Regions from separate parts of the Margalitia sp. FSL K6-0131 genome, predicted to be linked through region 1. Evidence: riboswitches for the same ligand, from Rfam matches in the RefSeq annotation. Region 1 holds a riboswitch; each other region holds the start of a gene.

What was found. A riboswitch is a leader RNA that binds a small molecule or an ion and turns the genes downstream of it on or off. The one in region 1 is predicted to bind cyclic di-GMP.
Region 2: it holds a riboswitch for cyclic di-GMP, as region 1 does, so the genes downstream of both, NSQ59_RS06980 (sensor domain-containing diguanylate cyclase) here and NSQ59_RS10875 (anti-repressor SinI family protein) in region 1, are expected to answer to the same signal.
Region 3: it holds a riboswitch for cyclic di-GMP, as region 1 does, so the genes downstream of both, NSQ59_RS09420 (type II secretion system protein) here and NSQ59_RS10875 (anti-repressor SinI family protein) in region 1, are expected to answer to the same signal.

What each region holds. Positions count from the first base shown of each region.
Region 1 is NZ_JBBOZS010000001.1:2,237,097-2,247,164, forward strand. It holds gene NSQ59_RS10830 (hypothetical protein) at 1-102, opposite strand, end outside; gene NSQ59_RS10835 (hydroxymethylglutaryl-CoA lyase) at 173-1,069, opposite strand; gene NSQ59_RS10840 (toxic anion resistance protein) at 1,187-2,365, opposite strand; gene NSQ59_RS10845 (5-bromo-4-chloroindolyl phosphate hydrolysis family protein) at 2,362-3,018, opposite strand; gene NSQ59_RS10850 (acetyl-CoA C-acetyltransferase) at 3,283-4,470, shown strand; gene NSQ59_RS10855 (CoA transferase subunit A) at 4,583-5,272, shown strand; gene NSQ59_RS10860 (CoA transferase subunit B) at 5,302-5,970, shown strand; gene NSQ59_RS10865 (YqkE family protein) at 6,053-6,310, shown strand; gene NSQ59_RS10870 (helix-turn-helix domain-containing protein) at 6,362-6,694, opposite strand; gene NSQ59_RS10875 (anti-repressor SinI family protein) at 6,844-6,987, opposite strand; cyclic di-GMP riboswitch class I at 7,014-7,097, opposite strand; gene NSQ59_RS10880 (aldo/keto reductase) at 7,601-8,512, opposite strand; gene mciZ (Z-ring formation inhibitor MciZ) at 8,581-8,709, opposite strand; gene NSQ59_RS10890 (NUDIX hydrolase) at 8,943-9,500, shown strand; gene NSQ59_RS10895 (endonuclease Q family protein) at 9,487-10,068, shown strand, end outside.
Region 2 is NZ_JBBOZS010000001.1:1,471,268-1,481,335, reverse strand. It holds gene NSQ59_RS07000 (MGDG synthase family glycosyltransferase) at 1-86, opposite strand, end outside; gene NSQ59_RS06995 (alkaline phosphatase family protein) at 257-1,141, opposite strand; gene NSQ59_RS06990 (DHA2 family efflux MFS transporter permease subunit) at 1,296-2,825, opposite strand; gene NSQ59_RS06985 (TetR/AcrR family transcriptional regulator) at 3,017-3,925, shown strand; gene NSQ59_RS06980 (sensor domain-containing diguanylate cyclase) at 3,890-4,960, opposite strand; cyclic di-GMP riboswitch class I at 5,134-5,215, opposite strand; gene NSQ59_RS06975 (DUF2680 domain-containing protein) at 5,402-5,746, shown strand; gene NSQ59_RS06970 (methyl-accepting chemotaxis protein) at 5,942-7,675, shown strand; gene NSQ59_RS06965 (ArsB/NhaD family transporter) at 7,840-9,117, opposite strand; gene NSQ59_RS06960 (potassium channel family protein) at 9,453-10,068, shown strand, end outside.
Region 3 is NZ_JBBOZS010000001.1:1,952,377-1,962,444, reverse strand. It holds gene NSQ59_RS09450 (Maf family protein) at 1-42, opposite strand, end outside; gene NSQ59_RS09445 (hypothetical protein) at 169-1,158, opposite strand; gene NSQ59_RS09440 (LysM peptidoglycan-binding domain-containing protein) at 1,261-2,229, opposite strand; gene NSQ59_RS09435 (PilN domain-containing protein) at 2,233-2,805, opposite strand; gene pilM (type IV pilus biogenesis protein PilM) at 2,816-3,790, opposite strand; gene NSQ59_RS09425 (prepilin peptidase) at 3,806-4,561, opposite strand; gene NSQ59_RS09420 (type II secretion system protein) at 4,691-5,149, opposite strand; cyclic di-GMP riboswitch class II at 5,230-5,313, opposite strand; gene NSQ59_RS09415 (type II secretion system F family protein) at 5,404-6,612, opposite strand; gene NSQ59_RS09410 (type IV pilus twitching motility protein PilT) at 6,612-7,652, opposite strand; gene NSQ59_RS09405 (GspE/PulE family protein) at 7,663-9,297, opposite strand; gene NSQ59_RS09400 (type IV pilus modification PilV family protein) at 9,409-9,807, shown strand; gene NSQ59_RS09395 (prepilin-type N-terminal cleavage/methylation domain-containing protein) at 9,804-10,068, shown strand, end outside.

The sequences.
Region 1 (10,068 bases):
ATGAATCGCTTTATTCAGTTCTTCAGCAGCTAACACATTTTTGGTTGTGTCAGCAGTTGGTTTGCCTTTTTGACTATAGCCTTTTTCACGCTGCTTTGTCATAGTTGCATGATACCTCCTTAAAATAGACGATATCATTAAATTGAGCATTATCAATAAAAACTATACCATTTTACTTTGCTTTCGCTAATTGATAATATCCGGTTTCAATTTTTCGAGAAATGGATGGGGCAATAATGTCAATGGCTTTGACGAGCTCATCTAAATGAATGCCGGTTTCAATCCCCATCCTCTCCAGCATATAAACAACATCCTCCGTCGCCACATTTCCGGTTGCTCCCGGAGCAAATGGGCAGCCTCCAAGACCGCCTGCCGATGTATCGAAACGATCAATGCCTGCCTCGAGTGCAGCATAAATATTGGCGAGTGCCATTTTTCTTGTATCATGAAAATGAGCGGTTAGCAAAATCTCGGGAAGTTGTTGCCTTAATTGAGAGAAGAGGGAATACGATTCAGTAGGGACAGCCATTCCGATAGTGTCCGCAACACTTAATTCATCGACCCCTGATTCCGCAAACTCTTTACAAAGTGCAATGGTATCTTCTTCTGCTATTTTCCCTTCAAATGGGCAATAAAACGAAGTGGAAATGCATGCCCGAACAAAAACATTAGTGGCCTTTAGTTCAGCAATAATTGGTTTAAGCTCCTCCATACTTTCTCTAGTCGTTTTATTTATATTTTTTTTATTAAAGCTATTGCTGACTCCGACAAATACAGCAATGGCTTTGCAGCCTGTTTCTAAAGCGCGTTCAACTCCTTTTCGGTTAGGAGCAAGTATAATATTTCGATAGGTATCCGAGGAATTAACCAAAACAATCTCTGCAGCATCTTGCATTTGCGGAACCCATTTAGGCGAAACAAATGAAGTTAATTCCATCTCTGTTACCCCGGAAGACTTTAACTGCTCAATAAATTTATTTTTGATATCCGTTGGAACAAAGCTTTTTTCATTTTGCAATCCATCACGAGGCCCGACCTCGATAATAACAGCCTTTGTTGGTAATACCATGATTTCTCCCCCTTTGTTATAAGTCTATTGTAAAAAGAGGAGAGATGGAATTGCAATAATAATATGATTTTTCATAAAAAAAGAGCAATGCCATAGAATTAGACATTGCTTTTAGCTTTATGATTTTAAATTTAACAGCTTTTGCTTCAATTCATTCTCCATCGTGATCAGCTCTTGTTCAGCCTGATAGCGTTTTGCACGGCCCTCTTGTTGAATGCGAAGCGTTTCTTCCAATGTCGAAACAAGATTTTCTTGTGTTTTCTTTAATGTTTCGATATCAACAAGTCCGCGTTCATTTTCTTTCGCGGATTCGATTGTATTTGATTTGAGCATTTCCGCATTCTTAAGGAGTAAATCATTGGTTGTTTTCGATACTTGTTTTTGTGCTTCAACAGCACTACGTTGCCGAATAAGTGTTAACGCAATCGCAATTTGATTCTTCCAAAGCGGAATGGCAGTCATTATCGAAGACTGAATTTTTTCCGCCAATGCTTGATTTGTATTTTGAATTAACCTGATTTGTGGTGCACTTTGAATCGTAATCTGCCTGCTTAGCTTTAAATCATGTAATCGTTTCTCTAAGCGATCTGCAAATTGTATCATATCATTAACATCCTGAAAGGCCATTTGGTCGCCGGTTTCTGCCGCTTTTTTCTTTAATTCTGGAATGGTTTTTGTGTATAATTCTTCAACTTTTAATTCACCTGCAGCAATATAAATGTTTAGGGCATGGAAATAATCTTTATTTTTTTCATATAGTTGTTCGAGCATATTGATATCGGATAAAAGTGTTTTTTTCGAAAGCTCCAATTTAACACTAATTCTATCGATTTGCGCACCAGTCTTTTGATACTTTGATAATACCTCTTGAACAGAACTGGAGATTTTTCCAAACATTCTCGAAAATAGCCCTTTCTTTTCAGGAGCTAATTCTTCGGGGTTAACCTGTTCCAATTTCTTCATTAAATCGCCTAATATTTCTCCAATTTCTCCAATATCCTTTTTTTGGACATGGTCAAGCATGGAATGGGAGAAATTTAGCAGCTTTGATTGAGCTTGGGTTCCGTACATAATAATTGCCTGATGATTTTTTGGATCAATTTGCTCAGCCAACTGTCTTGCTTTTTCACGGTTCTGTTCTGGTAAAACATCAATTAGCCTTTGCGGCTTTTCCGCCTGGGCTGTTGCAGGAGCATCATGAATTACAAGCTCCTTTTCTCCAAATGGATTGGTTAGTAAATCATCCAATCCTTCACTTATATCTTCTTGCCATAGGCTTTCCTTTGACTCACTCATTTTGTTGATCTCCTTTCGTCATCTAAAGAAGTGTCTATTGGTGGTTTTAAAGAATGCTTTGCTACATTCAGTTCAAACTCAAGATGATCAATGTCTTTCGATAACACTTCATATAAATCATTCTCTATCGTCCTTTTTAACTCCTTTAAAGTATTGCGGGTATCCTTTAAAGAAAAATATAATTCATTATTTTTTACCGGTTGTGCAGCTAAAAACGCGTATTTTTCAGATAATTCCACAATAGAATCTAAATGATAGAAAAAGAATTTTTCTGCTTGATAAAATCTTCTTGGTTCTCTTCTGATAATCGCGTAGATCCTTTTTACAAGACGGATAAGATCAAGCATTTGCTTAAATGCGCCAATGTTTCGCACGTTAAAGAATACCTTTTGCAAACGGTGAATTTTCTTCTTAGCTTCCTTAAGGTTTTGGACAATATAAGCAAATTCTTTTCGAGAAAGCTGATGTATTTTCAAAAATTTTCTTTTGGTGATCCATTTTATCACAATATATATGATTGCGCCTCCGAGTATTGCGGAACCGGATGAATATAAAAGGGTTTGCTCAAAACCAAAATAACTAATCAGCCATACGAGTGCCGCAACAGGTATTGCAACAAATATACGGGTAATGAAGGAAAAAAATGTTTTCATTATTAATCGACTCTCCAATCTAGAGCAGCTACAACTCAAATACGAATGATGAATAAAAAGGTTTCATTAACTTTTATTATAAAAAAAATCAGCTATGAAAGAAATACATCTCTAGTAGTATTGTACTATACATCTTAAGTACTCAAACGATAAGAATCAACTTCCTGCTTCAGCAGGAAAAATCAATTTTTTATCGAAAATAGACAAAGAAGAGAAAATGTTAGCGGTTTCAAGCTGACTTTTATATAAGAGGAGGACCAAAGGATGGAAAAACAAGAAGTTGTGATTGTGAGTGCAGTTAGAACGGCTATTGGAAGCTTCAATGGATCATTGAAAAATATACCAGCTCCAGAGCTTGGTGGAATCGTAATCAAACGTGCAATAGAACGAGCCGGGATACAAGGGGACCAAATTGATGAGGTTATTATGGGAAATGTTTTGCAGGCTGGGCTGGGACAAAATCCAGCGCGGCAAGCAGCTATAAAGGCTGGGGTTCCGGAAAGTGTTTCCTCAATGACGATTAATAAAGTTTGTGGATCGGGACTAAAGGCTGTTCATCTTGCCACACAAGCAATCTTAGCAGGAGATGCAGATATAATTGTTGCCGGTGGGATGGAAAACATGAGTCAGGCGCCATATCTATTAAAAGGTGCAAGGGACGGCTTTAAGATGGGAGATCAAAAGCTAGTTGATAGTATGATTCAAGACGGATTATGGTGTGCCTTTAATGATTATCATATGGGAATAACAGCAGAAAATCTTTGTGACCGCTATGAAATTTCCCGTGAGGAACAGGACCAATTCTCTGCGGAGAGTCAAAGCAAAGCTGCAAAAGCAATCGAAGAAGGCAAGTTCAAGGACGAGATTGTAGCTGTTGAAATTCCGCAAAGAAAAGGGGATGCCATCATTTTCGAAACAGATGAATATCCTAAAAAAGGCACAACGGTGGAGAAATTAAGTTCATTAAGACCTGCTTTTAGGAAAGATGGTTCGGTTACAGCAGGAAACGCGTCCGGAATAAATGACGGAGCGGCAGCATTAGTCATAATGTCTAGGAAAAAAGCAAATGAATTGGGGATTAAACCACTTGTAACGATAAAAGCAAATGCCAATGCCGGGGTGGATCCAAGTGTAATGGGGATTGGTCCTGTAACAGCGGTCAAGAAAGCGCTGGAAAAGGCAAATATGTCGTTAGAGGATATGGACCTTATAGAAGCAAATGAAGCATTTGCTGCACAATCCCTAGCAGTTGATAGGGAATTGAAGTTTAATAAAGAAATCTTGAATGTAAACGGCGGGGCGATTGCTCTTGGCCATCCGATTGGAGCAAGTGGGGCAAGAATCCTTGTCACCCTTATTCACGAAATGCAAAGAAGACAAGTGAAAAACGGATTAGCTACCCTTTGTATTGGCGGGGGGCAAGGGGTAGCCACGATTGTTGAATTAGCTTAAAAGCGGTTAATTACTGATTGGTACCTCGATTGCGTACACGTGAACGTTTACGCATAAGGCGGTTTGATCATCAATAATATATTTTTACGAAACCAGAGGGGAGAGAGAATAATTGAAGCAAGTATATACATCCTTCCAGGAAGCGGTAGCAGATATTCAAGACGGTGCGACAATAATGGTTGGCGGTTTCGGTCTTTGCGGAATTCCTGAAAATTTAATTCTTGCACTTGTCGAAAAAGGGGTAAAGGATTTAACGGTTATTTCTAATAACTGCGGGATAGATGATTGGGGATTAGGACCGCTTTTGCAAAATAAACAGATTAAGAAAATGATAGGGTCATATGTTGGGGAAAATAAAGAATTCGAACGCCAGGTGTTAGCTGGCGAATTAGAAGTGGAATTAACCCCGCAAGGCACCTTGGCAGAAAAAATACGAGCAGGAGGAGCGGGAATTCCTGCATTTTATACTCCCGCAGGTGTGGGAACACCAATTGCAGAAGGGAAAGAAACGAGGACGTTTAATGGGAAAGAATATGTTTTGGAGGAAGCATTAACGGCAGATTTTAGTTTAATTCGTGCTTGGAAAGGTGATAAAATGGGGAATTTAGTATACAACAAAACAGCTCGTAATTTTAACCCGATGATCGCGGCTGCAGGAAAGGTAACGATTGCAGAGGTAGAGGTGCTCTATGAAGTCGGGGAGCTGGATGCTAATTTTATTCATACTCCAAGCATTTATGTGCAAAGGATTATTCAAGGGGATCAAGAAAAACGTATTGAAAGAAGAACCATTAGAAAATAATTTGCACATTAAGGAAGGGAGAGAAGAATATGTCAGCTGATAAAGGTTCAATAAGGGAAAAGATTGCTAGAAGAGCGGAAAAGGAAATTAAAGATGGCCATTATGTAAATCTGGGAATTGGAATGCCAACATTAGTTGCCAATTACATTTCCGATAATAAACAAGTTGTTTTACAGTCGGAAAACGGCTTGCTTGGAATTGGCCCATATCCTAATGAGGAGGAGATTGATGCAGATTTAATCAATGCCGGAAAAGAAACGGTGACGGCAATTCCGGGTGCAGCTTATTTTGATAGTGCAGAATCGTTTGCGATGATTCGGGGCGGTCATATAAATATAGCAATTTTGGGCGGAATGGAAGTATCGGCCTCAGGTGATTTAGCTAATTGGATGATCCCGGGGAAAATGATCAAGGGCATGGGGGGAGCGATGGATTTAGTTCATGGTGCCCAAAAAATCATTGTTATTATGGACCATGTGAATAAAAATGGTGAGCCTAAAATTCTCAAAGAATGCAGTCTTCCTTTAACAGGGAAAGGCGTTGTTAACCGAATTATTACGGATAGAGCTGTTATCGATGTATCCAATAAAGGACTTATTTTAAGGGAAGTGGCAAAAGGATACACAGTGGAGGAAGTACTTGCTTCGACGGAGCCAACTGTAATGGTAGCTGAAGATGTAAGACTAGAAGCTTATTAGTCACTGTAGTAAAATGATGGGAGTGTAGGTTACATGATACCTATTCTTTTTCTTCATTTTTAAACTTAAGGGAGAAATCAAAATGGCAAAAACAAAAAAACAGCAAAAGTATCAACCTAAAAAGGAAAAGCAGGATGAAAAGCTTACATTGAAGGATTCTTTAAATCAAGATATATTATTAAAATTAAAACAAGCACAGCATGATTTAGTGCAGAAGGAAGAAAATGAAAAGCTTCAAGAGGAAGAAAGAAAGAGAGAAGAAAGAAGAAGAAAGGAAAAGAATAAATCCTTTGAAGAATTATTAAATGAAAATCCAATGGACTGGAAGAAATTTAAATAGGGTTTGGAAAAAGGAAAAATAAAAAGCGTTCAAATCATCATAACGAACGCTTTATTTATTATTCCTTTTCCATTTATTAAATTCGAGAAATTCTCGAAACTCATTTTTAGAGACACCAGAATTCATCGCTTCACGTACTAACAGTTCCCATTCAGAGTCAAGTTCTGCGTGGTCAAATCCTTCTTCCCCCTCATCATGGAGTAATGCATTTACAGATACTCCTAAAACAGCTGATACTTTTTCCAGAAACTGAACAGAAGGATTTGATTGAATATTACGTTCAATGGAACTTAGATAAGATTTTGCGACACCTGCTCTTTCGGCAAGCTCTGATAATGATAGTTGCCTTTGTAATCGGAAATTTTTTATGCGTTGTCCAATCATAAGTATGTCACCTTCCTTCGATTCATTATAACATATAACGAAATTCGGGTTCCATATTTAGAACGGATTTGCAAAAAAATTATAATAATTGCAATAAATATTTTAAGATGTGAATAATAGTATGTATAGTAGAATGTTAGGAAAATTTTTTACATTACATCTAATCCAGAGGTTTTTTTATGAAAGAAGTCTTTTATTTCTTGAACAGAAATTCCCATATCGAGTGCTGCTAAAATTAAATCAATCCATTCCTGATCCAGTGTTTGTGTACTTGCCATTAATTTTTTCTCCATTTTTACCTCCTAAAATACCATGTATTTCAGGTAGCCCAGCCGTCATCGTATTAAACCTTAGACCTGTGACTTTGCGTCCTTATTTTTCAATAAGTTTGCCTTTTTCTGATAATAATTCATTCTTATTATCTACTACTTTTTGTCTACATTTTTGAGTATAACGAAAATGATTTAGCCATACTCGAAAATTATGTCGATGTCGAATAATTGAAATAATGCCACAAAATGAATAAAACGAGAAATGAATTATCATACTATTTAAATGATTTTGTCGTTATATGGTAAAAAAAGTTTTTATGACATCGCAACTTTTTATTTCTTCTAAAATATAATTTGAAAAAACGAATACTTATTTGTAAAAAAAGAAAAGAATTTGTTGAAAACTTTTTGAATAGTTACCCCCAAAAATCATAAAAGTGGAAATGCCTTGTTCATATTGAAATGGAAGTGCAAATTTTACCTGTAGGGGCATTGACTGAGGTAAAGGAAACACTGCAAAGTATTTTAGGAGCTGATGTTAACTTATCGTTGAGAGGAGACCCGGAGATTCACTTATCGATTGGCATTATGCTAGACAACCAAAAGAAAGGTCCGGCAATCCAGACCTTTTCTTTTATCGATGTTCCTTATAGATATTTTCCTTTGTTAACGTAAGAAGAATCTTTCGTTCATCCTCGTTTAAAGAATCAGACCTAGTGGCTTGTGCATTTATGCGAACTTGTTTGACTGAACTCGCTCCAGCAATTATAGAAGCTACAGTATCATTCGCTAAATTAAACTGAAGGGCTAATTCCGTCATGGATCTATTCTCAGAAACCAATTTATTTTGAATACTAGAAAGTAAGTCGTGAAGCTCCTGATGGGAATATTCCAAATAGCCTTTTTCAGATAGCTTGCTAGTCCATTTCTCGCTTAATAATCCTTTAGCAAGCGGTCCTCTTGTCACAACACTTACTGAGTGTTCTTTAATAAATGGAAAAATTTCCTCAGGTCGTCTATCCAGAAGACTATATTGCATCATAATGCTAATAATGGAGGATTTCTCAATATATTCACGAATCACGTTAGGACGAATAGAGGAAATTCCATAATACCGAATAATTCCTTCCGATTTTAATTCTTCAAAGGCTTCAATTGTATCCTCGATATTATCCTCGATCGTTCCCCCATGCAATTGATATAAATCAATATAATCTGTTTGTAATCTTTTAAGACTCTCCTTTACAGCTTCCTTTATATATTTTTTAGAAGGATCCCAGCTCCACCCGGAATGATTCTTGTTCCAGCGGTTTCCTACTTTTGTGGCAATAATGACTTGGTCACGGACATCCTTTAATGCCTTCCCGACAATCTCCTCATTTGCTCCAACATCATATAGGTCCGCCGTATCAAAATAATTAATACCTTCCTCTAATGCAGCGTATATAATTTCTTGTGCATGTTTTTCATCTGTTCCAAGAGACATGCATCCTAATCCAAGTGCAGAAACGTATAAATCTGAGTTTCCTAGTCTATTTTTTTTCATGACAGGTTTCCTTTCACTTTGTTTCCTACTATTGTAGCGAAAAACAGTTTACTTTAACAAAATATTTGCTAACGATTGATTAACTTTACCCAATCAAGCACATAGTAATACTGTTTTCTATATGATTTTAATTGCTCTCTTATTTCCCATGCCTTGCCGCTCATTGTAATTCCTTTCGAATGTACAAATATTTTCACGGGTATGTCACCTTCTTTTTAGCGGGCTTCCTATTAGCCTCCGCTTTTTAAAATTTGTTAAGCTATAATAGTGTTTAGTTATACGCATACACATGTGCGGGTTTTACTAGGGAACATTAACGGTAGGGAACATGTACACATAAGACGATAAGACGTCAACACTATTATTTAACAGAGCCGTTTGTTAAAATGTATGAATAGTAGTCTATGGAATAGAACAAGGAGAGTTTATGATGCATAAATTTGAAGAGAAAACAATCAGGTCAGAGAAAATTTTTGAGGGCAGGGTTGTCCGTCTGCAAATAGATGAAGTAGAACTGCCAAATGGTAAAACGGCAAAGAGGGAAATTATTAAACATCCAGGGGCAGTTGCCATATTAGCTATTACTCCAGATGATAAAATTATTTTGGTGGATCAATATCGAAAACCAATGGATAGGGCATTAGTTGAAATTCCTGCAGGTAAATTAGAACCAGGAGAAAAGCCAGATGTAACGGCTATAAGGGAGCTAGAAGAGGAAACTGGCTACTCATGTGAAAAACTAGAACTTATTTGTTCATTCTATACATCACCAGGCTTCGCTGATGAACTTATTCATTTATACTTAGCAAAAGGCTTGCAGAAAGTAGAAAATCCAAAAAGTGCTGATGAAGACGAATTTGTGGAATTATTAGAGGTTACACTGGAAGAAGCACTTCAATTAATTCAGGAAAAGAAAATCTATGATGCCAAAACACTGTACGCAATTCAATATCTACAATTAAAAGAGGCGTTGAATAAGAGTGAATAATTATTTTGTCGACCTCCATATTCATATCGGGAGGACGAAAAACGGAAAACCAGTAAAAATTACTGCATCGAAATCATTAACGCTTACCAATATCTTAAATACGGCAAAGTCCCCTAAAGGTTTAGATATGGTAGGCATCATTGACTGTCATTCTCCGGAAGTCATTGCTGAAATAGAAGACTTGATTTATCGTGGAGACCTAAGGGGAATGGCAGAGGGGGGATTCCGTTTTCAAGAAACGGTTACACTCATTCCCGGAGTAGAAATTGAAGTAAATGACGAGAATTGTAAAGGTCCAATTCATGTCCTTGGCTATTTTCCTACTTTAGAGGCTTTAAAGAATTTTTCGATGTGGTATCAAACAAAGGTCAAAAATGTCCAATTAAGCACACAAAGGATACATGAAAGTGCTGTACCGTTACAAAAGAAAATAAAATCATTAGGCGGAATTTTTATTCCTGCACATGTTTTCACCCCATTCAAAAGTTTGTATGGAAAGGGTGTAGAAAAATCAATATCCGAAATTCTGGATCCCGATTTAATTGACGGGATTGAATTAGGGTTGAGC
Region 2 (10,068 bases), 770 kb from region 1:
TCATTTAATAAATGAATAACTGCCTCTGCAACTTGATGATGTCCAGATGGCATTCTCATAAAGGGAAATACTAGTACTTTTTTCATTTTTGATTACTCCTTTTTAAAAGGGCTATAAATAAACCTACAATGAAAAGACTAGTTTTATAGAAAAAAAGTTCATACGAATTGTATTTCAAAATTCAAGAACAAAAAAAAGACTATTACTAGTCTCCCTTTTGAAAATATCTTCGTTACATAGAAAATATTAAAAACCACTATTTCCAAATACCTTTTATAGCAGAAGTGGATGCTGTCTTACCCACTGGGGCAATCCCGTACATATCTTCAATCGTGCGCAACACCGAATAATGGTCCATATAGGAAGGATATTTTCCTGGTTTCAACATTGGGCCTACAAAGATTGTTGGAATTTGATTCGGCTTTTTGAAATTATCCTCATCCCATGTCAAAATGAATAAACTATCATTTGAAAATGCCCATTGAATATACGAGTCAAGATTTTTCTTCAGCCAAGTATCAGCTTGCTTTACCGTACCATCGTGCATATCATGCATAAGATTGGGGATAACAAAGGAAACTGTTGGCAATTGGCTGTAGTTTTTCGGAAAACTGGAGAATGGCAAATTGGAGCTAGACGGTACATTTGAAAAATTCACCCACGGGCTATGCTTCCGATGATAGGAATGCGACTGGCAGCCCGCAAAACCAACGGAGGGCAAGTCTTCCGAATATCCCGCAAAGCTATTGCCTTTCTTCTGTAGTGCAACTGCCAAATTATTAGATGAAAAAGTATGAGGGCAGCTATCATCTGTTATTCCTTGTGTATCTCCTGAAAATAAGGCAAGATAGTTAGGTTGACTTGGGTGGGCAATCCCGTGAGAATTTGTAAATAATACTCCCTTTTTGGCAAGTTCATTGATATAAGGGGCATCACTTGCACCAATTATTTGATTGTAAGAATGATTCTCCCCAACCACAATGACAATATGTTTTGGTTTTGGGATGTTTTGTGCACTTTTTACCGTCTCTTTCTGTTTTCTATCGGTTTGATCATGATGTTGAACTTTTAAGATGAGTACAACAATACAAACGATAACAACAATTCCTATTAAACCAAGAACCCATGTGGTTTTCCTCATTTTTTCCTCCAACGTATAATCATTTTCTTTTTTTATTATATACGTTTGACGTTCCGATTAACTATTTTTGAAATAAAATCTTATCTATTATTAGAAAGAGGAAAGTCATTTTAATAAAAAAACAGACCAAATAAATTGATCTGTTTTGTACTTCTTAATTTTCTGTTGCTTGTTTTACAAATGTTTGATTTGGTTTCGTTTCTTGTGTTGCTTCTTGAGCAGGCTTTACACGTTTCATAAAGAAGGCAAGTATCAATGCAATAAGAGCAATACAAACAGAAACTTTAAACGAATCATTTATACCATCAACCATCGCTTGCATTCCTATATGTTGTTTCATTTCTGCAAGTTGTGCAGGATTGGGTTGACCAGTCAATTTTTTCATTGCAGAAGCAGTTAAATCTGTAATATGTGTTTTTGTACGGTTTGACATAACCGTTATTAAAAGCGCAGACCCAATCGCACCAGAAACTTGCTGTAAAGTATTATTCATTGCCGTGCCATGAGGATTGAGGTGCTGCGGTAATTGGTTTAAGCCATTTGTCATTACAGGCATCATTACCATCGACATACCAAACATACGTGCAGTATACAATAAAATTAATTCCGTGTACGTAGTGGATAATGTCAGCGTACTGAACATATAAGTGGTAGCAATTGTAATCGTAAGTCCAATAATCGCTAGTACTCTTCCGCCAAATTTATCAAACAGCTTTCCAGTTATCGGTGACATAAATCCCATTAAAAGCGCACCTGGCAGCAGCATTAAACCTGATTTAAGCGGAGAAATCCCTCTAATCGACTGTATATACATCGGCAATAACAGCATTGCTGAAAACATTGCCATCATTAGCACTACTGAAATGGCAGATGCTAAAGTGAACATTGGATACTTATAAACCCTAAATTCCAGCATTGGTGTCGGGATTACAAATTGACGCCAAATAAAGAGAATCAAAGATATTCCGCCAACTATTAAAGTGATATATACCGCTGGGGCACTCCAGCCTTTGTCCCCTGCGGAACTAAATCCGTATAAAATTCCACCAAATCCTATCGTAGACAATATAAAAGAAAGCGTGTCCAGTTTGATGTTTATCTTTTCTTTTTTATCTTTAAGCAAGAAAAAGGCAATAACTACTACGGCAATTGCAATTGGCATTACAATATGGAAAAGCATTCTCCATTCGTAGTGCTCCACAATCCAACCGGATAAAGTTGGTCCAATTGCAGGTGCGAAAACCATTACTAATCCGAATAAGCCCATTGCTGCTCCCCTTTTTTCAATAGGGAAGGAAGTCAACATCACGTTCATTAATAAAGGCATCATAATTGCGGAGCCTGAAGCCTGAACAATTCTTCCGACAAGTAATACCCAAAATTCCGGAGAAAATCCGGCTAATATGGTCCCTATGGTAAACAAACTCATTGCAACTAGAAATAAATGGCGAACGGTATATCTTTGAATAAGAAATGCCGTTGCAGGGATCATGACCCCGTTAACAAGCATATAACCAGTTGCAAGCCATTGTACGGTTGACATCGATACGTGAAAATCTTGCTTTATGGAAGGTAATGCAATATTGAGTAATGTTTCATTTAATATGGAAATAAACGCTCCGATTGTTAGGATTGTAATAATCCCGTACGGAGGTTTCTTTGTTTCTAACATGGACGATTCCATCTATTTTCCCCTCTCAGTAAACTTATAGTCTATTTTTTTATACAGCCGTTATAACGTAATGATTATAATAAACCGATTGTTCCATTTTTGCAACAAAAAAATCATGGTTACTTAAAGATTTGTATAAACAATTAAAGTGCGTTAGTATTGTCATTAGAATGACAGTCTATTTTTATTTTTAGGTGATACATATGAATGACCGGAAACAGCATGTTATGAAAGTAGCTCATCAAATATTTATGGAAAAAGGATTCCAAGCTACATCCATTCAAGACATTTTAGACTACAGCGGTATTTCAAAAGGTACCTTTTACAATTATTTTTCTTCCAAAAATGAATTACTGCTGGCTATTTTTCATTCTCTTCATGAAAAATTCGAGGTGGAACGAAATAAACTATTGATTGGTCAGGACCCTTCTAATATTGAAATTTTCATTAAGCAAATAGAGCTTCAAATGAAAATGAATAAACAAAATAAGCTATTTGCTTTATTCGAAGAAGTATTTGTGTCAAAGGATAAAGATTTCAAGGATTATTTAAAGCAAACCCAATTGAACACGCTCAGTTGGACTTTTCATCGTTTCGTTGATATTTATGGTGAAAGTAAGAAACCATATTTATTGGATTGCACGATCCTATTTACAGGAATGCTTCATCATCAGTTTCATTTTTTCTTCCAGCAAAAAGAAACGGAACTCACCGTTCATCAAGTTATTCGCTATTGTATAAACCGTCTTTCCACCATTGTAGAAGATGTATCCTGCAATCACGATCAATTATATAACCCCAATCTTATTAAAGATTGGTTTCCAACGTATGAAAATGAAGAACAAAAACTACTTAAAAAAAGATTGGTTCAGTCTATTTGTTTTTTAAAAAATATGATTCGGAAAGAGCACCAAAATGAAAAACATCAATTGAAATGGATGGAACTATTGGATTTTCTTCAAGACGAACTGCTCCAATCCAAACAGCCGCGCATATACCTTGTGGAAAGTGCACTGGATTCGTTAGCGAAGAACAATAATAAACAGATTCAAGAGGAACTGAAAACCTTAACTGAATTAATACATGATTGGAACGAAAACAAAGTCAAATAATCCTTTGATAGAATCATCATTATGATAAAAAGCAGCCCAAGTTGTAATCATACCGGCTGCTTTTCTCCATTTTTTATCTTGCGAAAACGGGTTTCCGATTATTTTTATCTTGGTACATTTTTTGATCTGCATGAGTGTAAATAGTTCCTCCATTTTGCCAATGGAGGAAGCTTCAAAAGCATAGCCAATCGACATTTTCATCATAAAATGGGGATGCTTTTCATTATATTCCATAACTTCCTTCTTTATTTGCTCGGATAAATGTTGTAACGATAATTCATTTGTTTTTATTACCAGGAAAGCAAATTCATCCCCGCCTATTCTTATAACCATACTATTTTCATTTGAAAACTGATTAAGCAGTTTGGATGTTTGAATAATCAATTTATCCCCCATCTGATGACCAAAATTATCATTCATCCATTTCAATTCATCTAAATCACATAGTACAATCCCAACAGATTCATCGAGATCCTCATTATATAATTTTTTTTGTTTTTCAAAAAAAGCTCGGTTATATATTCCTGTTAACGGATCATGTTCTACCTTATATTCTAGCTCCTTTTGTGCCATCATTTTTTCATCGATATTCCGGATGATTCCATGTAACGCAACGATTTCGCCATTTTCATATATAGGTGTGGCAAATTCTTCGAACCATTTGTAATCACCGTGCACGTCTCTCCATCGCACAATGATTGGTTTATTATAATCCATTTTCCCTGCTATTTTTTTCTCTACAAGATGATAATCATCGGGATGGACAATTTCAAAGGTGATATATGGATTTTTCAAACTATCTTTAGAAAGATTAGGGCGCAGAATTTCATCTATTGCAGGACTTAGATACCGATATTTAAACTGTGGTTTGATTTCACAATAATAAATAATGTCCTTCGAACTCTCCACAAGCTGATAAATTCTTTTTTCATTTTTCGTTCTTTCATTATATCCCTTCCATACTATTCTCTTAATAGGTTCAGAATATATTACTCCTATTATAAGTCCAAGAATTCCTAAACAGAAGCCAAGCATGGTTTCTCCCCCCAAATGTTTAAGAATAAAAACAATTTCTCTAGCCGCTATGTGCAGTAGCTAGACGTAGATAATAGTTTTAAAAAGTTATCCATATATCAACACTTATAGTTAAAAAACAGAAAAAGAGGCAGTCCGAAAACGAAACTACCCCTTAAAGTATTTTCTAATTTTTCGGTAACCCGGCTACCATAGATCATCCTTAGGTCCGTGGCTTTGCGTCCTTACTTTTCAATAAGTTTGCCTTTGTCAAAATATCGTTATGATTTTATTAATTTATTTTCATTATAAGCTTTATGGGTACAATTATCAATTTTTTTACCAATAAAATACACTTAACAGAAACTTTCGAACTATTCGTCATGTTCTTTACAAAAAATGTATTATTTTTTAAAAATTGCAGAGTATATAAATAGTCTTTTAGGAAAGGAGATGAAAGCAATGTTAAAAAAAATGAAGGCAATCCTAATTGTTCCTCTATTCGTGCTCCTTGTAGGGCTACCTGTACATGCCGAACCAACGCCTAACACGGATCAACATAAACAGGTTGTAAAGCTAACAAAACAACAAAAAGCAGAGTTAACGAAATTACATCTTGATATATTAACGAAGAAAAAACAGCTTATCATGAAATATGTTGAATATGGTGTACTTCCAAAGGAAAAAGGCGATAAAATCCTTGAAAGATTAAATGAGCATTATCAGGAAATAAAAGAACACGGATCTGATATGCATTGGGGTAAAATGCATCATCACCACCAATCTCATCATCAACACAATGAATAATTGACAGTGCCTTACATAAAAAAACCAATGAAACGCAAAAGTTTCATTGGTTTTTTGTTTTCCAGACATAAATGACGCAATGTCGAAAATTTGTCGAATGATATTTAATTTTATCCTTTATTGCCGATATAAAAAGAGAAAGGAACTGAACTTAAATATTAACTATTTTCAAATGACTAGGAAGGGACCGCGCAGATGAAATCTATTAAATCAAAAATTATTAGCACCACTTTGCTTATGTTGGCTATTCCTGCATTAATTATTGGTCTTGTGGGCTATAATCAAGCAAAGCAACATCTAACTGAATTGGGCCAAACCAATATGAAAAATGGTGTAAAAATGGCCATTCAAATGATAAATGGATTAAATGATGAAGTTTTAAAAGGCCATTTATCGATCGATGAGGCACAAGAAAAAGTAAAAACCGCTCTTATCGGTCCTAAAAATACAGATGGAACCAGAACGAATACAAACAAAATAGATCTTGGAAAAAACGGTTATTTTTTTGTTTTAGATGAAAAAGGTACGGAGCTGGCACATCCTTCGCTAGAAGGAAAAAATGTTTGGAATTTAAAAGATCAAAACGGTTATTACTATATTCATGACATAGTAAAGAAGGCAAAAGCTGGCGGAGGCTTTACTACCTATGACTGGCCGCTGCCAAATAATGAAAAGCAAATTGCTCAAAAAACCACTTATAGTGAAGTGGATCCAAATTGGGGATGGGTCATTTCCGCAGGCACTTATTCCACTGACTTCAACAAACCTGCGAATTCTATTCTTTATGTATTAATTATTACATTAGCTATCACTTTAATTGCTGGCAGTATTATTACTTATTTATTTTCAAAGCATTTGGCTTCTCCAATTAAGAAGCTTACCCTGCAAATGGGAGAGCTGGCTAGCGGAAATCTTGCAATCGATGACACGAATTCAAAAAGAAAAGATGAAATTGGTCAATTAATGAACTCTATGAACTATATGAAAGAAAAACTTCGTAACATGATTCTCAGTATTACAAAGGTCTCTGATCATGTTACAAGCCAAAGTGAAGAACTGACTCAATATGCAGATGAAGTAGGAATCGGTACAACACAAATTGCCACCACGATGCAAGAACTCTCTAATGGTGCGGAAGAACAAGCTAATTCGGCAACTACACTATTAGAAAAAATGAGTGACTTCTCCGAAACGATCATGCAAGTTGCTATACAAGGTGAAAGTGTCAAGGAAAGCTCCGGTCAAATGCTGAGAATGACCGAACAAGGCGGACAGGATATGCAGCAATCTGTTCAGCAAATGCATGTGATCGATGAGCGGATCAAGCAATCGTTAGAAATGGTAAAAGGATTAGATCATAAGACAAGTCAAATTACGGATTTAGTAAAAGTCATTAAAGATATTTCTGAACAAACGAATCTATTATCTTTAAATGCAGCAATAGAAGCGGCTCGAGCTGGCGAGCATGGAAAAGGCTTTGCAGTCGTTGCGGATGAGGTAAGAAAATTGGCTGATCAAGTTACACAATCGATCACGAATATTACCTCCATTGTTACCGATATTCAAAATGAATCCAAACAAGTAGTGGACACTCTTGAAGATGGTTATCAGTTAGTAGCAGACGGAACAAAACAAATTAACGTTACCGGAACAACCTTTAAAAACCTTAAAGACACAATTGAAAATGCCGGAAACCTAGTAGAGAATATGGCCGCCGCAATGTTCAATGTGTTGGATAACACAAAAGAAATCAATGAATCAATCGATACCATTGCCTCTGTTTCTGAGGAGACTGCAGCTGGTGTCGAGGAAGTTACAGCTACCACTGAGCAGTCAAGCAGTTCTATGGAAGAGGTCGCGAAAAGTGCAAAAATGTTGGAAGAGCAAGCGACTAATTTAAATAGTTTAATTCAGCAGTTTAAATTTTAATTATAAAAAAAAGCCTCCATGTTGAATGGGGGCTTCACGCTTTGAGTAAAATATTGAAACAGTATAGTTATGAGTAATTTTTCCTAAACTTCTTTTCCAAGCTAAACGGAATAAATTATTATGTTATTGATAAAAAAGCAATTAGTTTAAGAATTATGGTTTTCTTATAGATATCTAACATAAATGTATAACATAGAAATGGCTACACTTATTAACATGATTGGTAATCCTATAAGAGAAAATTTTATAAAGGAAATTTTATAACCTTCTTTGCCTGCCATTCCGGCAACAATTAAGTTGGCACTAGCACCAATTAATGTTCCATTTCCTCCTAGACATGCTCCTAAAGACAAACTCCACCATAATGGATTTAAATCATGGATTCCAAGCGATCCCATCTGTTCTATTAACGGAATCATGGTTGCAACAAATGGAATATTATCTACAAAGGCAGACGCAATTGCACTCAGCCATAGAATAAGAAAAGAGGTTAATGTCTCATTCCCTCCCGTTAAATCGATAGCGTATGTTGCGACCTTTGCTATGACCCCCGTTTCCACCAATCCTGAAACTAATACAAAGAGACCGACAAAAAAGAAAATAGTGGTCCATTCAACTTTTGTTAAAGCATTCTCCAGATAGCTTTCTCCTACTAAAATCAATAAAAGAAAAGCTCCCATTAATGCAATAGTTGCTGACTCTACCCCGATGATTTGATGGATAAAGAAACCGACAATCGTTAATCCCATTACTGTTAAGGACTTAATCATTAACGTTTTATCTGTAATTTCGTCTTTTTCATTAAGCTGCATGATTCGCTCTCTTATCTGATCAGAAACACGTAATGCTTTACGGTAGAAAAAGGCAAGTAAAATCATTGTAACAATCATGATCACCATGACGATAGGTGCTAAATTCGTGATAAAATCCATAAATGTGATAGATTCAACAGCACTTCCAATCATGATATTTGGCGGGTCTCCAATCATTGTGGCTGTTCCGCCAATATTAGACATCAATATCTCGGAAATAAGAAACGGCATTGGATTCATACCAAGCTGTCTCGTGATGCTAAATGTAATTGGAACCATCAGAAGTACCGTTGTTACATTATCTAGAAAGGCAGAACCCACTGCTGTAATAATCGAGAGAACGATTAAAATAGAAAGCGGTCTCCCTTTTACCTTCTTAGCAGACCATATGGCAACATATTTAAATACACCAGTCTCCGCTGTTATCGAAACAATAATCATCATTCCAATTAGTAGACCTATAGTATTGAAATCAATATGGTGGATAGCAGTTTCCTGATCTACTATCCCTAATAGAACCATAAGTCCTCCACCAATCATGGCAATGATGGTTCGATGAATTTTCTCTGAAATAATTAATGCATAAGTAAGGAAAAAAATAATAATAGCATAAAGTGCTTCGTTAGACATAAACATCCCCTTTTCTCTAGATTCTTTTATTTTTCTTTCTAATCAATAAAAACATTCTCTTGAAGGAATAAAATATCCCTAAAAAAACGCAAAAAGGAGCCCTAAATGACAGGCTCCTCCAAATTTTCACGTTCTATTTAATTTAAACCCATATTATCAAAAAGTTTTATTTTCTGCAACAACATTTCATCCATTTATGATATTGTTTAGTTTATATACTATAGCAAATAATTCCAACATTATATATACTTGCTGTTAGGGAAAATTATAAGAAAAGCTCAAGCTCTAAAGCTAGACAGATTAAACATGTTAACTATTTAATGGAGAGGATATTTATGAAAAAGCAATTTGCTGTTTTTGGACTTGGCCGCTTTGGTGGAAGCCTTGTGAAGGAGTTTCACGAATTGGCAACCGAAGTATTAGCCGTCGATAAGGATATCGATAAAGTAAATGATATGGCCCAATATGCCACTGCTGCTGTCCAAGCCAATACGATTGATGAAATGACGCTAAAAAACTTAGGAATTCGTAATTTTGATCTTGTTTTTGTCTCTTTTGGGGATGATATTGAAGCCAGTATCCTTACCTCGCTTTTACTAAAAGATATGGGTGTCAAACAAGTATGGGCAAAAGCCCAAAACAGCTATCACGAAAAGGTATTGGATAAAATTGGAGTCGATCGAATTATTAATCCGGAAAGAGATATGGCAAAGAGAATTGCCCACCATATTGTTTCCGAAAAAATATTAGATTATATTGAGCTATCTAAGGAATATGGAATTGTAGAAATTATGGCAACAGAAAAAATACATCTAAAGACATTAGTGGAGCTGGACGTCCGCGCGAAATATGGGTGTAATATTGTCGCCATTAAACGAGGAACAGATATAGTCGTCTCTCCTATGGCGGAGGATAAGATTTTTAAAGGGGATATATTGATTGTAATCGGAA
Region 3 (10,068 bases), 280 kb from region 1:
CTTTCTACGAGGTGAATGCGAGGCTAAAATAAGTTTCGGCATGACATTTTTCCCTTCTATTTCATTTTGGAGATACATCCATTTTTATCCTATCAAAAAAACAACATGTCCACAATGGGAGTTTCCCCATAAAAATTAGAGGATAGAATATTTCTACCCTCGCGGTGTTTAAAGTTCGTTATATTGCTTTAAATACGATAATAAAGCTTGTTCCGCACTTATAATTTCATGTTGATCCGCATTTTTTTGGAAATTCAAAAGATGTTGATAGCATTCTTTTTGTGAACTATATAATTTTTTCAAATTTGTATCTTTCCAATTTTTTAATCCTTCTACTTGCTTATATTGCTGCTCAATGTTTGATAAACTATCAGCTTCTAGTTTTCCTGTTAAATAGGCATTGGAAGATACACTGGTCAAAAGGCGAAAAAGTTCACCCGTATGTTCAGCAAACGTTTTTTCATCCTGGGTGGATACCCCGATTTTTTTTTCCTGGAAGGTTAATTGTTTAGCATACACTTCTACATCCTGTTTTTTTTGCTCTTCCGCTAACTGTTTCGCTTCAGCTAAATTATTGGAAACCCCCATCAAAATATATTGCTTATTTTCAAGTGTTATGATGACAGCAGGTAGGCCTTTTCCCTTAATGTCGTTTGCAGGTGCAGTTGCATCATCAAAAACCCCGCCTTGGATGATAGAGGTTGTTATGGCAGGAAGTACAACCGAACTATTTTGCCCGACAGATGCTCCAGCAGGAAGAGCATTTTGTTTATTTCCGATAGATTTTTGCGAAACACCCTCCGTCTGGTATGCAATCACCTTAAGCATAATAAAGCCAAATAATATTCCAATTGAAATCGCCGTTGCCGCAGAAATGAAGATCGTCAGTAAATGGGAACCGGAGTTTTTCTTGAATATTTTATTTGGTTTTTCCTTCTCTATTGAGGGTTCATAGTAAATTTTTTTGAACTCCGGAATAGGTTTATCCTCTACCTCAGGCAGTACCCAATCAAATTGATCTTCCTCAGCAGTCTTTTCAGTGGCTGCTGCCGACTCCATCTCATTTGCGTTCCATTTATGTATAGCAACCTCCTCTTTAAATGGACGTTCATCACCATTAATTTTAATTTTTATTTGATTAGCAGGTTGCTTGTCCATTTTTTTCCCTCCCGCACACGTATTTGTTCAATGCTAACATACACCGAATAAAAAAGAACAAGACTTTTGTCGTCTTGTTCAAGAAGGTTTTCGTCAAAATTTTTATTTTGTTTGAAGTGGGATTTGCAATGTCGTACCGAAATATACAGTGGTATTAGTTAAGTGGTTATATTTCTGAATAATTTCTTCCCCATCTCTTGAATGATAGTATTTCATTGCAATAGTAAATAAGGTTTCCCCAGGTTGGACAACGTGCTTAATTACCTTGAATTGTTTAGTGTTTTTAGCCCCATCCATCGTCTTATCCTCTTGAATTAATGATTCATCTACTTCGTTAGATGTTGACTTTTCCGGTTGAACCCGAGAAACCAATGGATCCTCTTTATTGCTCGGTGGAGGAACTTCCAGCTTAGGAAGTGCAGATTTTAAGATAGATTCCAATCCCGGGTCATAAAAAATGCTGACAGTAACATTACATTCGATCGAATTGGAATTATCCTGTATGGATGTACTGGTTTCTGCTGGACCTTGAAAATCAATGGTATCAACACTTGTAATTCTTGGAAGTGATTCGATTTCCCCCAAAAAATGATAGAGATGAAAATAAGTTGGCGCTTTTAGAATAATTTCAATAGGCTCTTTCTTTACTCCATCAGGCAAAGTATTATCTTCATTGCTTTTCTTTTTTTCCTCTTCAGAATTTTGATTGAAGTTGGGTAAGGATGCTGATACATCCGAATCGCCAACCTTTTGGTTTTGGTTATCCCCAAATATAATATTTTTAATCGTAATCCCTGATGCGACTTCCGCTTTTCCAAGTTCTAATATAAAACTGTCCATATTCAAAACAACCGGAAGCTGTGTTTGCAAGTTCGTTGCATCTGTTATGAGCGCAGGATCTGTTTTTTCCTTCGGGAAAGATTTAAGCTTTTCATCTCGCAGTTCTGAATTTATATATTGTATGTTTCTTTTAGTTGGGATTATTTTTTGTATGTACAAAAGAGTCGATGTAATAAAAAATAAAAGGAAGATGATGATTGTTATAAATACTTTAAGATTTTTCCCGACCACCTTTTATTCTTCCTTTCCATTCTTATTTTTCAAATAAGATTCATTAAGTATTATCGTATATTGGGCAAAGTATCTAGGCAAAATATTTTGATCGGATGCATTCATATCAGCAGTAGTTATATTTTCGATTTTCACATCCCGAACAAATTTAGCTTGATTTAAGTGTCTCATATAATATGCTGCATCATTACTAGTATCAAATTGCACCGTTAATTGGACTGTGCGGTCATCCCGTAAAGAAAAATTTGTAATAAATCCCCTTTCTGGCAATAGCGTAATGATTTCCTTTAACATGCTTACAGTTGAAATGGGGTAATCATTTGCCCACTGTATTGCCTTCTTTAAATCAAGGATAGCCTGCTGCTTTTTATCAATCGGAATATTTTGTTTTACTTTATTTAATTGTTTTTCATAGATTAATTGGCTATTCAATACTGCCTCTTGCTGTTTTATAGACGTATAATAGGAATAAAAAATAGCTAGGGAGACTGCCAAAATAATCAGAATCCCTGATAGGACAAACCAAAATAAATTGGGACGGTGTTTTTTTTCTATAAGATTAATGTCTACTAGCATGCATTTACACCTACTTTAATGTTAAACCGATGCATTCCGAAAAAACGGGTGGGATGTTAATATTCTTTTTTGTCTGGAATAATGAGTCTGTAAGGGGTTGAACCTTAATAGTACTATGCTCTTTTAATTGTTCCACGTACTGGCTAATATATGGATGCTCTCCAGCTATTAATAATTTATTTATTTCATATTGACCATTTGTTAAATTAAATTGATAGAAGTTTCGAATTCGATCGATTTCCCGTTCTATTTGTTGAATTTGTCCTGTTTTCACTTGAGAATCCTCTTTCATTGCCCAATTTTCATAAGTATATCTTGAGGATTGAAATTCTAATTCGAATTGATCAGTAAAATGAATTTGATGAACATATAATGGTTTATGTTCGTAGAATATCGATAATTGGATGTATGCTAATTGAATTTGAACAACTAAAAGATGCTCATCTCGGCTGGCAAGATCCAAATGATAATATAAACGATATAAAGACAGAATGGATAAATCCATCACAACCGGTTTTAATTTTATTTTTTTTAAAAGATTTACATATTGCTGGACAACCGATTCACGTGAAGAAATCATTAAAACCTCACGATGATCTTGACCTGCCTTCCATTCTACTGCTTCAATAAGCGGATCTTCAAATGGCAAATGCAGGCTCTCCCCGACAGACATGTAAAGATAGCCTTTAATTTCTTCTGTAGGAACCTCCTCTGGAACAAGCACCTTTCTTACAATGGTATGTCCATCCGATAGACACAAATATGTAGGCATTCTTCTAATTTTATTTTCGTAGAGAAATTGCTCCAGTAAAGTCCTTAATGTGGGAGCATCTTCAATTAGTCCACCACGGAGAACTCCTTTAGGTAAGCATTTTTGACCAAATTTAAGGATAACATTATTTTTACCGGTTACGATAAAACGAACGTAATGGTCCGTAAACATTAAATGTAAACGATGCTGTCTAGAAAATAGTTGTAGGTCCATTTACTTCACTCCCCATTACATAAACATGCTTACATACCATGAAATAATATTATCTCCGAAAAAAAATGATAGAATTGCACCTGCACCAATGAAAGGGCCGAATGGTATAGGTTTTCTCTTTTTATATTTTCGTGCAATCATCATTAAAATACCAAAGACTGCACCAAGGAAAGTAGCAATTAGGAACGTTAAAAAAGTATATTTTAGCCCTAGTATTATGCCAAGGACAAAAAATAATTTAATATCTCCACCGCCCATTGCACCTTTACTTAATATAGCTATTAGAAATAATAGGGCAAATCCAAAAACAGCCCCGACTATAGGGTCCCACCAAGGTTCGGAAGGAAACATAATCTTTAAGATAATAAATATTACGGTAAAAATTAATAGAATTTTATCTGGAATAATCATATAAATAAGATCTGATACTGTAATAATCACTATTAATGATAAAAGCAATAAAGCAAATAGCAGCTCAATTCCCCAGCCTGATTTAGCATATGCGAATGCAAATAAGCACCCTGTAATTGCCTCCATAACAGGATAGATATAAGAAATAGATGTTTTACAGGAACGGCATTTTCCTAATTGAAAAATAAAAGAAAATACGGGGATTAATTCAAACCAGCGCAATTTATGCTTACAGTGCGGACACTGTGATCCTGGATAAATAAGTGATTTTTTTTCAGGGATACGTAAGCCCACTACGTTAAAGAAAGATCCAAGAATCAAACCTACTACTGCAAAATAGATTGTCCAAAATATATTCATTGGTTGAGAGTTTGTGCTCCTTTTCAATTTATGACACTTTCATTATTTGTATATTATCATATGATAGAAATATATGTTATAAAAAAAGGAGCATTGGATGCCCCTTTTTTTGATTATAAAGATATCAGTTTATTTTGCGTTTCCTGCATTTAATTTTGATTCATCTGCATTTACAACCTCAGTTCCACCAGAAGATACTAGAACGATTGTATAGTTATATTTTCCATTACTATCTTTTGTAATGGTTACTTTACTTTTTTCATCATTATATTTATCTCCCTTTTTAGAAGGGTCCTGTGGAATATTATCTAGATAACCAGCACTCACTAATTCACTTAATTTTAAATCCCTAGTTCCTGTTGAACTTGGGAGAATTTTATCATCTTGCGCAGCCACACCTATCTTCGCAGCATTAATAATCATTAACCCGTTTGAAATGTGTGCATCTGTCCGTGATTTGTTGATAAGTCCCCCTACACTAGGCACTGCAATAGCGGTTACAATCGCAAGAATAACAATTACAGCAAGCAATTCAACAAGAGTCATCCCTTTTTGATTCTTCATTACCTTTTGGAATCTGCTTCTCATTTTCTCTTCTCCTTCTTTAAATATGTAATAAAAAAGCCAACTTCATATTTATTAATCTAGGATGTTAATAGGTTAATAAACATAAAATTGGCGGGTTGCACTACAAGCTCCGAGCCATTCAAGTGCCCATATACAAATGACTCTTCTTCGCTTCCAATTTCTATCTTAAATCTAAGCTCATTATACTATTCCAAATATCGCTATTACAACATATTTTTACTAATCTATACATAATTTTTATAGTGATAGTCGATTTATTGGATATTTTGAAACACGCTATACATTGGGATGGTGATGGCCGCAACAATCGTTCCTACAACTCCGGCGAGAAAAACAATCATCATAGGCTCTAAAAGAGATTTCAATTGCTCTGTTGCCTGATCAACCTCAGATTCATAAAATTCCGCAACTTTTTCTAACATATAGTCTATTGTTCCTGATTGTTCGCCTATGATCATCATTTGTGAAACTAGAGGGGGAATAGCCCAATGATCCTTCATGGGTTCTGCAATTGACTTTCCCTCTTCTATATAATTCTTTGATTCGCCAAGGATTTTGGCAATCACTTGATTTCCAACGACATTTTCCACAATGCTGATTGCATGCAATATCGGAACGGAAGAAGCAAATAATGTGCTAAGAGTTCTAGTCATCCTTGCTAAAGCTGCTTTTTGGATAATTTTTCCGAATACTGGAATTTTAAGTTTTATCATGTCCAAATAAAAGCTGCCATTTTTCGACCTTACCAATAAATAATATCCTAATAACAACAACAGCAGAAAAAGTATAAATAACCAAAAATAATGCACAACAAATTGACTAGAATTTAGCAGCCACAATGTTAAAGCTGGCAATTTTGCATTAAATGAAGCAAACATGCCAGCAAATTTGGGAACAATCACAGCTAGCATAAAGATAACTACCGCTATTGATATAATTGCCAATATGATTGGATAGGACATTGCCGCCTTAATTTTCTGCCGAGTTTGATGCTGCTTTTCAAAATAAACAGCCATTCTTTCCAAAATCTCCTCTATTTGACCGCTAGCCTCCCCAGCTTTCATCATATTGATAAACATGGAGGGAAAAATAGTTGGAAATTTTTCAGCCGCTTCGGTATAAGATTTTCCTGTTTGAATATCCTCATATATATTGTAAAGGGTTTGTTTTAAAACACGATTTACTGTTTGCTCCGCTAAAATTTTTGTTGAATCAACAACGCTAATTCCCGCCTTAATCAATGTACTGAATTGACGAATATAAATGACTAAATCTTTATGCTTTATATTTGGCTTTATAACATTAATTTCCCGATACAATATTCCCTTTAATTCTGTTAAAGAACGGATCGCAATACCTTTTTCTTTCATCTTTAAAACGGCTTCATTATAATTTGCCGCCTTCAGTTTGCCTTTTACCCTTTCACCTTTTCGATTCCTTCCGATATATTGAAAGACTGCCATTAAAGAACACCATCCAATAAATATGGTCTAGCGTCATTTGCTGAAATTTTTTCTTGTTCCACTAAAGCTTGAATCGCCATTTGCATCGTTTGCATTCCCGCTGCTTTACTTGTTTGCATAACGCTTTGAATTTGATGGATTTTTTCATTGCGAATTAAATTTCGGATTGCAGGATTATTAATTAAAATCTCAAAGGCACCAATTCTGCTATTTTGTTGCTTATGTTGAAATAATCTTTGCGAAATGATAGCCCGTAATACGGAAGCCAATTGAATTCTAACTTGTGCTTGTTGTTCTGATGGAAATACATCAATGATTCGATCAATAGTTGTCGGTGCGTCCGTTGTATGCAAGGTAGCTAGTACCAAGTGTCCTGTTTCTGCAGCAGTTATCGCCGTTGATATTGTTTCTAAATCCCTCATCTCACCCACGAGGATAACATCGGGATCTTGTCTTAAACATGCTCTTAAGGCATTGGAGAATGATTTTGTATCAAACCCTATTTCTCGCTGGTCAATGATACATGTCCCGTGTTTATGTAAATATTCAATAGGGTCTTCTAGTGTAATAATATGTTTTTTAACGGTACGATTCATCTTATCTAGCATCGCTGCTAAAGTAGTCGACTTTCCACTTCCGGTTGGCCCTGTCACTAATATCAGACCTTGGGGCTGTATAGCAAGGTCGCTAAGAACCGATGGCAATCCTAATTCGTCAAATGTAGGGATTCTAGTAGGAATAACCCTAATAGCTAAACTGATACATGAACGTTGGTGAAATGCATTCACTCGAAAACGTGAAACCCCTTCTATTCCATAGGAAAAATCAAGTTCCCCTGTTTCTTTAAATTGCTTCCACATGGAATCAGGAATAATCGCTTTTGCCATTTCTTCTGTATCACTAGGCTTGAGCGGCTCTTGTCCAAATTTTTTTAATTCTCCATTTAACCTCATCATTGGCGGCACTCCAACCGTTAAATGGATATCTGAAGTGCCAATTTCAAATGCAGCGGTCAATATTGCATCTAGTTTTTCTTTCATGTATATCCCCCTAGTCCGGTAAAGTTACTCTAAGTATTTCATCAACCGTTGTTAACCCAGACTTAGCTTTTAACAATCCGTCATCTATTAAGAAAAGCATTCCTTTTTTTAATGCTGCAAGCTTAATCTCTTCCATATTCTGATTATTATATAGTAAATGACGAATATCATCGTCTATTATAAAAAGCTCATGTATCGCCAATCGCCCTTTATAACCAGTTTGCCGGCAAGAGGAGCAGCCCTTGCCGCGATAGAGAGTCTGAACTTGCAAGCCTCTTTTCTCAAATAATTGTTTTTCCATCATTGTAGGCTCATATGGTTCTGTACAATCTTTACATAATTTTCGTACTAGTCTTTGAGCAACTACACCAGATAGTGCCGAAACAACTAAATAAGGCTCAACATTCATATCTAATAGTCTCGGAATAGTAGAAATAGAATCATTTGTATGCATCGTGCTAAGGACTAAATGGCCAGTCAATGCCGATCTTACTGCAATTTCCACTGTTTCACTGTCTCTTATTTCCCCAATCATGATGATATTTGGATCCTGACGCAGCAGTGCACGTAATCCCTTTGAAAAATCGAGTCCGATTTGCGGGTTTACTTGTACTTGATTTATTCCCTCTAGTTGATATTCAACAGGATCTTCTATCGTTACGATGTTTACCGCTTCAGAATTTAAATGATGCAGTCCAGCATACAGAGTGGAAGTTTTTCCGGACCCTGTTGGACCTGTAATCAGGAGAAGACCTGAGGGTTTCTCGATTAATTTAACAAAGGATTGAAGATTCATTCTATTAAATCCAATTTCTGATATATTCTTTTTTACATTTTGTAAATCTAATATACGAATAACTACTTTTTCACCATTAATCGTTGGAAGAATGGATATTCTTAAATCAACTTGCCTTTGTTGCACTGTTAATTTTACACGGCCGTCTTGTGGCAAACGGTTTTCTGTAATTCTTAAATTTCCTATTACTTTTATTCTAGCTATTAATGAAGGATAAATAGACTTAGAAAGAATTCTTTCTGTTTTTAATACACCATCAACTCTATATCGAATGATTACTTTTGTCTCTTGAGGATCAATATGTATGTCACTGGCTTTCATTTGTACACCCGTTGCAAATAGCTGATTGACAAGTTTGACAGCAGGAGCTTCTTCCGGATTCAATGGTACGATACTTGATAGTTCCTCTTCTTCAAAATGTTCATTAAAATGATAATATTTATGAATTGCCCCAATAATTTCTTCTTTTGTAGCTATGACCGGCTTGATTTGAAACCCGGTTGATAATCGTAGATCATCAATCACAAAATAATCCATCGGATCATTCATTGCTACCGTTAATTCCTGTTGATTTTTCTCAATTGGAATAACAACATTTCTGATTGCAAATTCAATAGGAACTAGTTTTATTAAACTTGTATCAATTGGATATCGATGTAAAACGACATGTGGAACACCTAGCTGAAATTCCAGCACTTCAATTAATTGCTGTTCATTTATAAAACCTCTTTCTACCAATACATCCCCAAGTTTTTGCCCGTCTTTTTTAGCATTTAATGCTTCTGATAGCTGGTCTCTTGTAATTTCACCAACATCAACAAGTAAATCTCCTAATCGTTTTCTAACCATGTAATCCCTACTCTCAAAAAATAGTAGTACATTTATACCAATACATTATAAAATAGAAATATGGAAAATTGTATCAGGTAAAGCAAAATCTTTTTGCGAGGTATTAATATAATGAAGAATCATTTAAACAATGAAAAAGGATTTACACTAGTCGAAGTTCTTGCTGCAATCACATTACTGACAATAGTCCTTATATGCACTTTCGGAATATTTGGTCAATCTTATTCGTTTACTGCCCACAATGAGATAAATTTAAAAGCAACAAACCTCGCTAGAAAAACATTGGCATATCTTGAGTCGAATAAAATTAAGGTCTCAGCCCCAGATGCCGATGTAGACTTATCAAACTATAATCTCACAAATGATCATTTATATCCTTTTGCTACTTTTACACAAAACAATGAAGAAAAACTTGTAAATTTATATAGAGTAGAAATAAAGATTTACAATTCTAAGAATAAGGATAAGCTACTTTCTCATACTTTTGGTTATTTAGAAGGGGTACAATGATGGGTTATTTTAAAAAGATTTACAAGAACCAAATGGGTTTAACAATCATTGAATTACTTGCCGCCATTACGATTGGAACCATTGTACTTATTATTGCATTTAGCACTTTGAACATGGCATTAAATTTTTATAAAAATAATATGGTAAAGTCCAATTTAGAACAAGAAGAAAATATTATCGTAACTACCATGACTACCTTATTTCAACAGAACGATAAATATACGATTAATATTACAAATGATAATAAATTAAGTCTATCAA